DNA from 2 places in the Thalassospira lucentensis genome. Region 2 is predicted to be linked to the other one. Evidence: predicted binding sites of a transcription regulator. Region 2 holds the regulator's gene; the other holds the start of a gene.
What was found. The regulator LexA, encoded in region 2, represses DNA repair genes until DNA is damaged. The targets are predictions, from matches to a motif close to ATGTTCTANTTTGGTTC.

Region 1 (6,827 bases), 1.3 Mb from region 2:
GCGGCCAGAAACAGAACATCAAACGCATTGCCACCGATAATATCCCCAACTGCCAGATTGACGGCTCCCATGCGGACAGCTGCAATTGCCGAAACAAGTTCGGGCAGCGATGTCGCAATCGCGGTCAGGAAGGTGCCAACTGCTGTCTCGCTAATGCCGGTTTTATCGACGATGGCCAGTCCGCTTTCGCCAATAGTGTAACCGGCGACGGCTGTTATTGCGGCAAAGGCCAGAAACTCTGCCCACAGACGAAGCGTGCTTTCGGGATGGTAATCTGCGTCGTCTTCTTTGGCATCCTCGTCGGTCAGGTCGGTTTTGCGCGGTCGCCACATTGGCTGATGCCTGATTTCGGCGAGCAGTGACAGGCCAAAGCCATACAGAATGAACAACAGGATCGATACCGGATGGATATGCAATATTGTCCAGTCTGGACCAGCATAGGCCAGAAGCGGCAGGGCAAGCATGCTGACCAGCAGGGTTGCCTGCGCCAAGCCGGTTGCGCTGGCCGCGGCATGTTCCAGATTACCCCTGCGATACAGAAAATCGGCGATTGCCAGAAAGGTCGTCTGGGCAGCAATGCCACCCAGCGCATTACCGATGGCAAGATCGGTGTGTCCTTGCCACGCCGTCGTTACCGAAAGCACACTTCCGGGCAGGCTGGTCGACATGCCGACAAAAACCGCACCCGCTATGATTTGTCCCATGCCGGTCCGTTCGGCGAGCTTAAGGGCAATCGTTGCCAACCGAGTTCCGGCGAAGCCGATCACCACTGCACAGATTGAAAACAGTCCGATAATGGACCAAAGCGGAAGGGTTGCAATTGCAGGCAGCATCAAAACGTCTTTTGTTCGGATCTGGCCGCATTTGCACCGGGGCGGCTTTACCTGCCCTTTATGACGCGTCGGGCGCCGTCATGTTCCCTGATTGTGTAAAAGTTAAAACACTTCCCCTTCCGGACGTGCCACCGGCTTGTTTTCGTTGTGTTCAATCGCTTCTTCACGGGCGCGATGCGTGATATCAATCGGCTCGCCGTTGCGGTTATCGGGGCGGACACGGCCAAAGAAATCGGAAAGTTCCTTTGCGACGGTTTCCGGACCTGTCACCTGACGCAGCGTGAAGCTGTGACCTAGCCGGTCGGTAATATGCAGATCACCATAATCAAAGATATTGCCGATTACACTTTTGCTGATCTGGGTGCTTTTGATGGACTCAAACCCGCGATCATCTTGATCTTTTCGCAGAACGCCGCTGCGTGTTACGATCCGGTTATTGGTGATGACACGTTCAAAGAAAAACAGATCGCGAATGGCCGTAAGCGGCAAGAGAATGCTATCGCGTGCAGCGCGCGTTGAAACGCCAAGGGCACGTTTCAAAAGTTTCCAGACAATCGAAATCAGCGCAATGATCACCCCGAACAGGGCAATTGAAAACACGAATTCATATTCTTCCCAAACGCGATCCAGCGCGGCAAAGGCTTCAGGTCCGGTCAGAAGGGCGCGTGCCTGCGGCATGAGGAAATCGTAAATTGCCCGCCAGTGATAGGATGCGTAAATCAGAATCGCAATCCAGATGATCTTGATGAGACCGGGGACAAGGATCGAAACCGGCGAAATCGGCAAATCCATGATGACCACCTCGCCGTCATGCAGATGGCGGCGGATGCCCTTGAAGGGTTTGCTTTCCGCATTGGTGTCGTTTTTCCGGCTCATGCAGTCTGTCCTGTTTTATGCAATCGGTCCAACATAGGCCGCGATCCGAAATTGGCAAGATACAGAAGGATTTACCCGGTCAAAAGGCACCGTCTGTTGCAAAATATTCGGCCAAAAACGTATCGCGTGCAGCAAAACCGGGCGATTTTGCCGGGCGTGTGCTGTCATGGGTCAGTCTGGCAAATGTGATGGTTTGCTCGCCGCGGGTTGCCCAACCCACAAACCAGCCCCACGGTTGCCCCTTGATCGTGCGGCCATCGGCATTTTGCGACAGGCCAGCACCGGTTTTGCCAAATACATGCCAGCCATTTGCCTGAACACCCATGTCAAACAGCCCCATTGCCATTTCGCGGGCCTGTTTGCCGATGGGCAACTCGCCCCGGATCATTTTTGAAATGAATTCGATCTGTTCGGCAGGCGAGATTTGCAAGGACGAGCTTAGCCATGATCGCGTCAGGCCGTTCTGTTTTCCGGCATCCCCGGATACATCGGCATTTCCGTAATCAAAGGATGTGACATAGTTGCGAAACCTTGCCTCTCCCAGTCTGATATTGATCTGTTGCGAATACCAGACGACGGATTGTTCGATCCAGTATTGCGGATCCGTATCCTCGTGCCATGCGGTGCGCCAGTCTGGATAGCCTTCCTTGAACGACCATACGGGATGATGGGCATCGGTCAGGATGCCACTGTCAAATCCCATCAGACTGATGGCGATCTTGAAGGTCGAGGCCGCCGTTGCGCGGGTTTTACATTCTCCTTCCTCAACAATGGTCTTGCCGGTTTTGGTATCCGAAATCAGGGTGCAAACCGTTTTGGTTTCCGCCGTGGCATTGAAGGGGGCGAACATTACGCCAAGAAGAAAAATCAGGCTGGTACGTTGCAAAACGCGATCCTTGTGGATGGGTAAAGTTCGAAGGGTAGGGACGAATGCTGAAGGTTCATTTAATCGTTTAACCCATGTTGTCCTGGCCTTTATCTACGGGCGGAAATTCAGATTGCCAAAATGCGGCAAAGCGGGTTTATGTTCCCGGTCCGGTTGCGCCACAATCCGGCAGCCAAAAAACAACAACGTCCAAGCAAGAGCCCCGCATGATCCCGTTCTTCGGTGAAGCCGCCGCCTTTACTGCCGCTATGGCTTGGGCGACGTCGAGCATGATTTTCTCCAACATTGGCGGCAAGGTCGGTGCGCAGACAGTCAATCGCGGGCGTCTTGCCTGCTCGATTACGTGTCTTACATTGCTGCATTGGCTGCTTGAAGGGCAGCCATGGCCGAATGCCGTGACATGGGAACAGCTTGGCTGGCTGTCACTGTCTTCGGTTCTGGGGCTTGTGATCGGCGATGCCATGCTGTTTCAGGCCTTTGTGACCCTGGGGGCGCGGCTATCGATGCTGATGATGTCGACCGTGCCGATCATGGGGGCGGTGTTGGGCTGGGTTCTGTTTGACGAAGTCCTCAGCCTTCAGGAAATGTCGGGTATTGCGCTTGGCATTGGTGGCATTCTTTTGGTCATCATGATGAAAAAGGGGCGCCCTGTCGGGCTGGAGGGACGCAATTATCTGGTCGGTATTCTGTTTGGACTTGGTGGCGCCATTGGACAGGTCGCCAATCTGGTGACGGCGAAATATGCACTGATCGGCGGCTATTCCGCACTGTCGGCAACATGGATCAGAACTTTTGTCGCGGTTGTGATCATGTGGGGAATTGCGATTGCCATGGGGCGTGCCCGACGCACGATCGTGGCGTGTAGTGCGCCGGATGTCGGGCGTTGGCTGTTTCTTGGTGCCTTTATCGGTCCTGCTTTGGGGGTATGGCTTTCGATGGTGGCGGTTCAGAATGCCAATGTCGGGATTGCCTCGACCCTGATGGCGTTGCCGCCGGTTCTGCTGATTGTTTACGAAGGTCTGATTTTGCGCCGCCCGGTCGGCCCGCAGGCCATCATCGGGACCTGCATGGCCTTTGGCGGGGTTGCCCTTTTATTCCTGCATTGATCGTTGTTTTTACCGCTGTCTGAACCAGATCGGGATGAATGCCAGATTGGAAATCAGGCTCACGCCGAACAGGATTGCTGCCCATAGCGGAAGATCAAGCAAGGCACCTGTGCCGCGAAGGCCGGGTGCGGCCGGTTCGGATGATTTTGATGCGTCTATTGTGTTTGGCGTATCTGTCATATCTGACGAATGGGTTAGGGTGACTTGATGCCCCATGCCGTCCGACACCAGGATTTTCCAATGCGAACCGGTTTGCCCGTCACGTGGCTGGGATGGCGTTGCAAGGGCAAAACGACCTGCACGATCCGTCCGGCCCTTTTGCCAAACCTTGCCATCCGGACCGGTTATCGTGACTTCGGCAAACATCATTGCCGTGCCATCGGTATATCCAAACTGATAGACGGTGGCGGACTGGCTTTGGTCGATTTGCCATCCGGCACCGTGGGCAAACGCAGGCAAGGGCCCCGCCAACAGCAGGGCTAAAGCCAGAATTCTGGGGCGAATAAATGCCATCATGACGGAATGTTATTGCGCAATGTCAAAGGTCATCGTGGCACGCAGATTGTGCACGCCCACACCTTCCTCGACATCGGGAAGATCAGCGGCAACACGGACCACCCATAGACCCGGCGCACTGATGCGGATTTTGGCAATGCCGCTGCCGCGATCGTCGCTCATGGTTTCGGTATAATAAGCATAGGAAGATGGTGTTTCGGTAAATCCGGCATAGGTTGCCAGAACGCTGGTCGAATAGGGCTGCCCGTTCAGCAGGACCTGAACATCGATATCATCCCCGATGCCTGTCGCGCGCGGATCGCTTAGGGGCACGATCTCAAGCGTGTGGCCGAGTGGTGTTGAAACAAACGCTGCATTTCCGTCACCGCCGGTCAGGTTCTTGGAAAACTTTTCAAAGCGCGAGGATGCAATGGCATCCGGATTCACATCCGACCCGCCTTCTTTCCAGCCATCGGGTGTCTGTGACCAGATCACCGGAAGGCGATGTCCGACAAGCCATGCCGGTTCGTCGGAAAGGGTAAAGGTACCGGTCAGATTGGGGGCATCCGCATTTTCGCTAACATCAAGATCGGTGGCGGCCGAGGGAGTGATTAATTGTGCGGCTACATGCTTTGGGGCTTCGGCTTCTTCGGCGGAGCCGAAAACATGGGTCGAATCGAGGATGAATACAGCAGTGTTTTTGTCATTTGCGGGGTCGGTTTTGCTGCTGGCGATGAATTCGTGGGCCGTTGCACCATAACCAATCAGGCACCCCAGCGCGGCAATTGCAAGCGGGGTTGTGAACTTTGATTGAAACATCTGCTATCCTTTGGGAGATTAAGGGAGTTGAAAGGCTGTGTGAACTTTTCAAAATTGTTCATACGAGTCAAGCTGATGATTCTGAAAGGGAATTCGTATGACCCGTGTGACCGTATCGATCGAAGACGATTTGATGGAGGCATTCGATGCCTTCCTTGAACATCGCGGCTATACCAACCGTTCCGAAGGTTTTCGTGACCTGATTCGGGAAAAGCTTCAGAACACCAAGCTTGACGAAGACACTGGCGGCGTTGGCATTGCGGTTCTGAATTACGTGTATGATCATGAAGAACGCATGCTGGCGTCACGCTTGATGAGCGCGCAGCACGAACATCATGACCTGACGGTCTCGACCGTGCATTTCCACATCGATCATGATACCTGCCTTGAAAGTGTTACCCTGCGCGGCAAGCTTGCCGATATCCGCAGATTTGCCGATCAGGTTCTGGCGCAGCCGGGGGTTCGCCATGGGCAGCTTTATTCCGTTCCGGGCGAACTGCATGTCGAAGCCCATCACCATGGCGATGACGATCATGGTCACGCCCATCGTCACGAACACCTGAAAATAACCACCTGAAACAGGATTTCGGCTGAATTGTTTTCTGAGGTGCTGCGCGGGTGTCGTGATCGTTCCTGTTCGCTGTGTATGAATTCTCTATCGCTGGAATGAGAACAAACTTGCAACATCCATTTTTTTATGAGAGTGTTCGCATTATGTTCTCAATGCGTTTGCCGGAAAATGGTTGGCGTGATGCCAGTTATCCGGCGGGGCACCTAGCGGTGGCGTTCCGCATTTAGGACCGGGGAACCGCCTGCGTTGCATCCTACCCGGCCCTGTGGAATAAGAGAGTTCGGAAAATGATTCAGACCGCGCTGCATTTGGTGGATAAAGATACGATGGATAAGCAGAAGGCACTCGAAGCCGCTCTTGGGCAGATCGAACGCGCATTTGGCAAGGGCTCGATCATGAAGCTCGGCCAGCGCGATAGTGCGGTGGATATTTCAGCCATTTCGACCGGATCACTTGGCCTAGATATCGGGTTGGGGATTGGCGGTCTGCCGCGTGGCCGCATCGTCGAAATTTACGGTCCGGAAAGTTCGGGTAAAACCACACTGGCCCTGCACACCATTGCCGAGGCACAGAAACTTGGCGGGACCTGCGCCTTTGTCGATGCCGAACACGCGCTTGACCCGGGTTACGCCCGCAAGCTTGGTGTGAATACCGACGAACTTCTGATTTCGCAGCCCGATGCCGGTGAACAGGCGCTTGAAATCGCCGATACGCTGGTGCGTTCCGGTGCGATTGATGTTCTGGTCGTCGATTCGGTTGCTGCCCTTGTGCCGCGTGCCGAACTTGAAGGCGAAATGGGTGATACCCATGTCGGTCTGCAGGCTCGTCTGATGAGCCAGGCCTTGCGTAAACTGACCAGCTCGGTGTCGCGTTCGAACTGCATGGTCATCTTCATCAACCAGATCCGTATGAAGATCGGTGTGATGTTTGGCAGCCCGGAAACCACCACGGGTGGTAACGCGCTTAAATTCTATGCGTCGGTTCGTCTTGATATCCGCCGTATCGGTCAGATCAAGGACCGTGACGAGGTCGTCGGCAACCAGACCCGTGTGAAGGTCGTCAAAAACAAGATGGCCCCGCCGTTCAAGCAGGTCGAATTCGACATCATGTATGGCGAAGGCGTTTCCAAGATGGGTGAAATCCTTGATCTTGGCGTCAAGGCCGGGATCGTTGAGAAATCCGGTTCCTGGTTCTCGTATAACTCGACCCGGATCGGTCAAGGCCGCGAGAATGCCAAAACC
Region 2 (6,827 bases):
GCATGGCAAGACCGATGCAATGGCACACGAAGGCAAAAGCGTTTTCAACGGCCTGCCAAGTCCGTTTGAAGCCACACGTTACCATTCATTGGTTGTGGATCGCGATACGTTGCCTGATTGCCTTGAAATCACGGCGGAAAACAGGGATGGTCTGATCATGGGGCTGCGTCACAAACAGCATCAGATCCACGGGGTCCAGTTCCACCCCGAAAGCATCGCATCCGAACACGGCCATGCCCTTTTGAAGAATTTTATAGACTTCCCCGGCGCATGAAACCGCACCGGACCGCTAACCGAGGAAACCCGTATGTCGACTGAATATGACCTGAAGCCGATCCTGGCCAAAGTCGCAAATGGCGAAAAACTGAACGAGGAACAGGCCGAACAGGCCTTCGACGTTCTGATGTCCGGTCAGGCAACGCCGTCTCAGATGGGGGCTTTCCTTATGGCGCTGCGGCTGCGCGGGGAAACGGTCGATGAAATCACCGGGGCGGCCCGCGTCATGCGTTCCAAGGCGACCGGCATTATCGCCCCGCCCAATGCGGTTGATACCTGCGGCACCGGTGGCGATGGCAGCGGCACCTTCAATATCTCGACCGGGGCGGCAATCGTTGCGGCGGCCTGCGGTGCCATCGTTGCCAAGCACGGCAACCGCGCGGCATCGTCAAAATCCGGATCGGCCGATGTCCTGCTGGCGCTTGGCGTCAATCTTGATGCCGATATGGCGCTTCTCGAAAAGGCGCTAAAGGAAATCAATCTGTGCTTCATGATGGCAACGCGCCATCACTCGGCGGTGCGTCACGTGATGCCGACCCGCGTTGAAATGGGCACGCGCACGATCTTTAACCTGCTCGGTCCGCTGGCCAACCCGGCCAAAACCAAACGCCAGGTCATGGGCGTTTTCGCCCGTGAATGGGTCGAACCGATTGCCAATGTGCTGAACCGCCTGGGTTCGGAACATGCGTGGGTTGTCTATGGTCATAGCGGCCTTGACGAAATTTCGACGACCGGCCCGACCTTTGTCGCCGAAGTCAAAAACGGCAAGGTCACGACCTTCGAAATCAATCCCGAAGATTACGGTCTTGAAATCGTCACCCTTGATGCGCTTAAAGGGGGCGATGCCCAGACCAACGCGCAGGCCATTCTTGATCTTCTTGCCGGTAAAAAAAGTGCCTATCGCGATATCGTTCTGCTGAATGCCGCGGCCGCACTTGTCGTTACCGACATCGCAACTGATCTTGCCGATGGCATCGCAAAGGCACGGGTTGCCATCGATTCCGGCAAAGCCGCAGAAACCCTGCAGGCACTTGTCAGCATTTCCAATCAGGGGACCGCAGCGTGAGCGACGTACTTGAACGCATCTGTAACGACAAACGCGATCATATCGCTGCCTGCAAGGCGCGCAAATCGCTTGCCGACCTCGAAGCAACCGCCAAATCGCAATCCGCCCCACGTGGCTTTATCAAGGCGCTTGAAACATCGGTTGCGGACGGTCGTTACGGCCTGATTGCCGAAATTAAAAAAGCCTCCCCGTCCAAGGGCCTGATCCGACCGGATTTCAATCCGCCTGTTCTGGCACAGGCATATAAAGCTGGCGGTGCAAGCTGCCTGTCGGTTCTGACCGACATCCCCTATTTCCAGGGCGATGACAGCTATCTGATCGCGGCACGTAGCGCGGTTGACCTGCCGGTCCTGCGCAAGGATTTCATGCTTGATCCCTATCAGGTGACCGAAGCCCGGGCGTTGGGTGCCGATTGCATCCTTCTTATCATGGCCGCCCTTGAAGATGCCCAGGCAGCAGAGCTTGAAGACGCCGCACACAACCTTGGCATGGATGTCCTGATCGAGGTGCACAACGCACCGGAACTCGAACGCGCACTGAAACTGAAATCAAAGCTGCTTGGCGTGAACAACCGCAACCTGAAAACGCTCGAAGTCTCCCTGACCACGACCGAAGAACTCGCTGGCATGGTTGATGACAGCCGGATGCTGGTCGCCGAAAGCGGCCTGTTCACACATGATGACCTCGACCGGATGGCAAAGGTCGGGGCGCAATGCTTCCTGATCGGCGAAAGCCTGATGCGTCAGGACGACGTCACCGCCGCCACCCGTAATATCCTTGGCCTCGCGGCCTGATACCGGAACAAGATACAGGCATGGCAGACAAACTTTCGCATATCGACGCCGCTGGTAATGCCGTCATGGTCGATATTTCGGCCAAGAGCGATACCGCGCGCATCGCCGTCGCAAAGGGCCGTGTCCTGATGTCGGCGGAAACGGCCCGGCTGATTGCCGAACACGGCCATAAAAAGGGCGACGTTCTTGGCATCGCCCAGCTTGCAGGAGTCATGGGGGCCAAGAAAACCCCCGACCTGATACCGCTATGCCATCCCCTGCCTCTGACCTCGGTCGAAGTCACCTTGGAACTGGCAACCGATACCGACGCAGTCGATATCGTCGCGACCTGCAAGACCACAGGCAAAACCGGCGTCGAAATGGAAGCCCTGACCGCCGTTTCCATTACCGCACTGACAGTATTTGACATGTGCAAGGCGGTAGATAAATCCATGCGGATTACAGATATCCGCGTCGTCCATAAGGAAGGCGGAAAATCGGGTCTTTTCACCGCCGACTGACCCCCGAAAGTACCGGAATTTCGTTTCTTGACCGAAAGAATGCCCTTAAACAGCGATTTTTCGGGTTCTGGTGCTTGACGAACGGCAAGAACCAAAGTAGAACATTCATGTATTCGGTTTGTTCTTATTACTGGTTCGGGAAAAATCATGCTGACGCGCAAGCAATACGAATTGCTGGTCTATATCGATAATTACCTTCGCGATCATGGCATCTCGCCCTCCTTTGACGAGATGAAAGAAGCCCTGAACCTGAAATCCAAATCCGGCATTCATCGCCTGATTACCGGGCTTGAGGAACGCGGCTTTATCCGACGCCTCGCCCATCGGGCCCGCGCGCTCGAAGTTCTGCGTCTTCCCGATAATAACGATGATGACGCGGCTGAAACACCCGCCAATGTGACATCCATCGCAACCGCGCGAAAGGCCGCCCACCGGCCGGCAACCGTGCCATCGGCCTTCTCGGACTCTGGTGAATCCGTCTCCCTGCCGCTGTTTGGCCGGATCGCGGCCGGTACCCCGATCGAAGCCCTTCGCGATCAGACCACAATGGTGCAGGTTCCTGCCGCCCTTTTGGGGACCGGCGACCACTATGCGCTTGAGGTTTCCGGTGATTCGATGATTGATGCTGGCATTCTTGATGGCGATACGGTTCTGATCCAGCGGTGTGAGCAGGCCAATGACGGCACCATTGTTGTCGCATTGGTTGACGACGCCGAAGCCACCCTGAAACGTCTAAAACGCGGTCGCGGCGAAGTTCTGCTGGAACCGGCCAATGCACGTTATGAAACGCGTGCCCTGTCGCCGGACCGTGTCCGCATTCAGGGACGCCTGATAGGTCTGCTGCGCCAATACTGATCAGACAAATACCGGAATATCGAAAACGCCGTCAGCCCGTCTGGCGGCGTTTTTATTTGACCACTCTGCCCCCGATAATAATCCACGGCCAGGTGTCGGACGTTTCACGCACGGTTTCAATCACCGGAGCACTCCCCGGTCGCAGGGAAACCGATACACCGCCCTGCCACCACAGCATGTCATCATCAATGACCGTCACATCACGCGCGCAGATATCACGCGGCATATCGCGTTTCAGGCTGATGATCATATCGGCATGGCGGCACGCATAGAACGGATTGGCAAAATCATTGGCAACAATCACCCGCTGTCCTCCGACACTCACAGAACAAACCGCGGCATCGCATTTCTCGATAATCTGATCGACATCATGATCAGCAATGCCAAACCGCGCCATCCAGACCGATTGCTGAAAATCCGATATGCCTTCGGGCAGGATAAGCCTGTTTTGCTCCCGGTCCCGGATGGCCCAGCTTTCCTGATCCCCGGAAACCAGAATATCCGCCGGGCGATACAGGATTTGCGCCATCATCGCCACGCATAGCGGAATGACAGCCAACCGGGCAATCGCGTTCCCCCGCCAGACCAGCCACCAGGCAATCGCCATCATGATACCGATGGCAAATACGGCACTGAACTGCTCGACATGCCAAAGCCCCCACGCCTGATCGGCAGCAAGAGAGGCCGTTTCAATCAGCAGGGTCAAACCCGGCTTCATCAACCACAAGGGCAATGCCCCGGCCCCGAACGGCATCAGAACAAGCGTCGCCACAATCAAAGGCATCACCCAAAACGCCATAACCGGAATGGCAATCAGGTTGGACACGATCCCGATCATCGAAATCCGCCCGAAATGAAACCCGATGATCGGGGCGGTCACTGCGGTTACCAGCAATCCGGTCACCACCAGCCCGGCAAAAAACAGCCAAAGCCGGAAGGCCCATGACCGGTCCCCAGACGCCTCAAACCATCGCCTGCCCGGCCCATCGTAAAATGCCACCAGCACCGATACCGCGGCAAAGGAAAGCTGAAAGCTTGGCCCCAGCACCGCATCGGGTCGCAATATCAAAACAACAAGCGCCGCAATCGCCACCAGCCGAAGCGATATCGCCCGCCGGTCCAGCAACAACGCCGCCCAGACAATCGTCAGGGTGATAAAGGCCCGCTGTGTTGGCACACTGGCCCCCGACAGGCCAAGATAAATCACGGCGGACACCATCGCCCCGATGGCCGCCCATTTCTTGATCGGAAACCGCAATGCAATGGCCGGAATGGCCGCCAGGCCAAACCGCAGGAAAAAGAACACCGTCCCGCTTAAAAGCCCCATATGCAGACCGGAAATCGCCAACAGATGCGCAAGCCCCGATTTGCGCAGATCATCCGCCGTCTCTTCGCCGACATCACCTCGTTCGCCAACGATCAGCGCCTTGGCAATGCCTGATTCAGGCCACGCAAGAACACGATCAATTTCCTCCATGATCGCAAGACGCAAATACTCGATCCGTTCCGATAACGGTTGCAGAAAACCCGCATCCGCCGCCGTCACCACACGGTATTGATGGCCAAAAACAAAACCGGTTGCCCCGATCCCGTCCAGATACAAACCGCGTGAAAAATCCGGATCCCCCGGAACGGACGCCGCACGCAATGGAAACAAACGCGCCTTGGCAGCAATCCGGTCCCCGACTGCAAGCCCGTCCCCACCCGGCAGGCTCAATCGCACCTTCCAGTCAAATGCCCTGTCCTCAAGCCCCGCGATCCGGATCGGCACCACGGTCATGCGCATCCGCCCGCCGCGCGGCTCCAGCAGCGTGATGTCGCCCTCGATCTCTGTCATGTAAAGCGTCTTGGTCAGAAGCCCGGATGGCGCCATTTCAAGATGGATGGATGCGATCAGCAACCCGCTGCAAAAGCCGGTCATTAGCAAAATGCCGAAGAATGGCAAAATCCAGCGCCGCGAAATCCACAATCCCGACAGCAAAAGAATCACTGCAAGCCCGGTTTGCTCGACTGTCAAACGCGCTGGAAGTGAAAAATACGTCCCGCATCCCAACCCGAAGAATATAACCGCACACAGGATCCAGGAATTTCTGCGCGCGGCCAACAACAATCCAGTTTGCGAAATTAATTCCGCAACATATTGATTTTTATTAATTCCATTGCGACTTATTCGACGAATGTACAATAGCCTGCCCGGCACACAGTTTCTATCTATCATCGGCTGTGGTGCAACACCGCCGCATATGTGTTATAGCGTGCACGCCAAAAGTCATTACGACAAGCAACAACATCCAGCCAACGGATAGAGTGAATGACGGTTGTTACCCGTTTTGCCCCGTCTCCGACCGGGTTTCTGCATATCGGCGGCGCACGCACCGCCCTTTATAACTGGCTTTACGCCAAACACACCGGCGGCAAATTCCTGCTGCGTATCGAAGACACTGACCGGGAACGTTCAACCCCCGAAGCCGTCGAAGCCATTTTTGACGGACTGAACTGGCTTGGCCTGACCGCAGACGAAGAACCGACCTTCCAGTTCGCCCGTCGCGACCGCCACGCCGAAGTCGCCCATGAACTGATCAAGGCCGGCAAAGCCTATTATTGCTATTGCTCGCAGGAAGAACTTCAGGAAATGCGCGAAAAGGCGCGCGCCGAAGGCCGCCCGATGAAATATGACGGTACCTGGCGCGACCGCGATGCCTCCGAAGCCCCGGCTGGCGTCAAGCCCGTCGTGCGCCTCAAGGCGCCGCAGGAAGGCGATGCCGTAATTTCCGATCAGGTGCAGGGTGATGTTCGCGTTGCCAATGATCAGCTTGACGATTACGTCATTCTGCGGGGCGATGGCACACCGACCTATATGCTGTCGGTCGTGGTGGATGACCACGACATGGGTATTACCCATGTGATCCGTGGTGATGACCACCTGACGAACGCATTCCGCCAGAAAGCACTTTATGACGCCATGGGTTGGGATGTCCCGACATTCGCCCATATTCCGCTGATCCACGGGCCGGATGGCGCCAAGCTGTCCAAACGCCATGGTGCGCTCGGTGTTGACGCCTATCGCGATGAAATGGGCTTCCTGCCCGAAGCCGTAAACAACTACCTGCTGCGTCTTGGCTGGGGTCACGGTGACGAGGAAATCATTTCCCAGGATCAGGCCATCGAATGGTTTGACATCAAAGATGTTGGCAAGGGTGCGGCCCGTTTCGACTTCGCCAAGCTTACCAACCTGAATGGCGTTTATCTGCGTCAGGCAGATGATACCCGCCTTGCAAACGACATTGCACCGCTGATCGCAAAACAGATTGGCGTCGATGCAATTGACGCAGCGCA

Region 1: the regulator LexA is predicted to act here: its motif matches at 5,686-5,702, upstream of recA (recombinase RecA).

What each region holds. Positions count from the first base shown of each region.
Region 1 is NZ_CP136684.1:2,587,666-2,594,492, forward strand. Features, by position in the region: gene R1T41_RS12545 (sodium:calcium antiporter) at 1-833, opposite strand, end outside; gene R1T41_RS12550 (PH domain-containing protein) at 936-1,709, opposite strand; gene blaOXA (class D beta-lactamase) at 1,789-2,595, opposite strand; gene R1T41_RS12560 (DMT family transporter) at 2,802-3,701, shown strand; gene R1T41_RS12565 (hypothetical protein) at 3,711-4,217, opposite strand; gene R1T41_RS12570 (DUF4198 domain-containing protein) at 4,227-5,015, opposite strand; gene nikR (nickel-responsive transcriptional regulator NikR) at 5,113-5,592, shown strand; gene recA (recombinase RecA) at 5,874-6,827, shown strand, end outside.
Region 2 is NZ_CP136684.1:3,913,138-3,919,964, forward strand. Features, by position in the region: gene R1T41_RS18925 (anthranilate synthase component II) at 1-274, shown strand, start outside; gene trpD (anthranilate phosphoribosyltransferase) at 308-1,342, shown strand; gene trpC (indole-3-glycerol phosphate synthase TrpC) at 1,339-2,136, shown strand; gene moaC (cyclic pyranopterin monophosphate synthase MoaC) at 2,136-2,636, shown strand; gene lexA (transcriptional repressor LexA) at 2,784-3,491, shown strand; gene R1T41_RS18950 (ComEC/Rec2 family competence protein) at 3,544-5,676, opposite strand; gene gltX (glutamate--tRNA ligase) at 5,803-6,827, shown strand, end outside.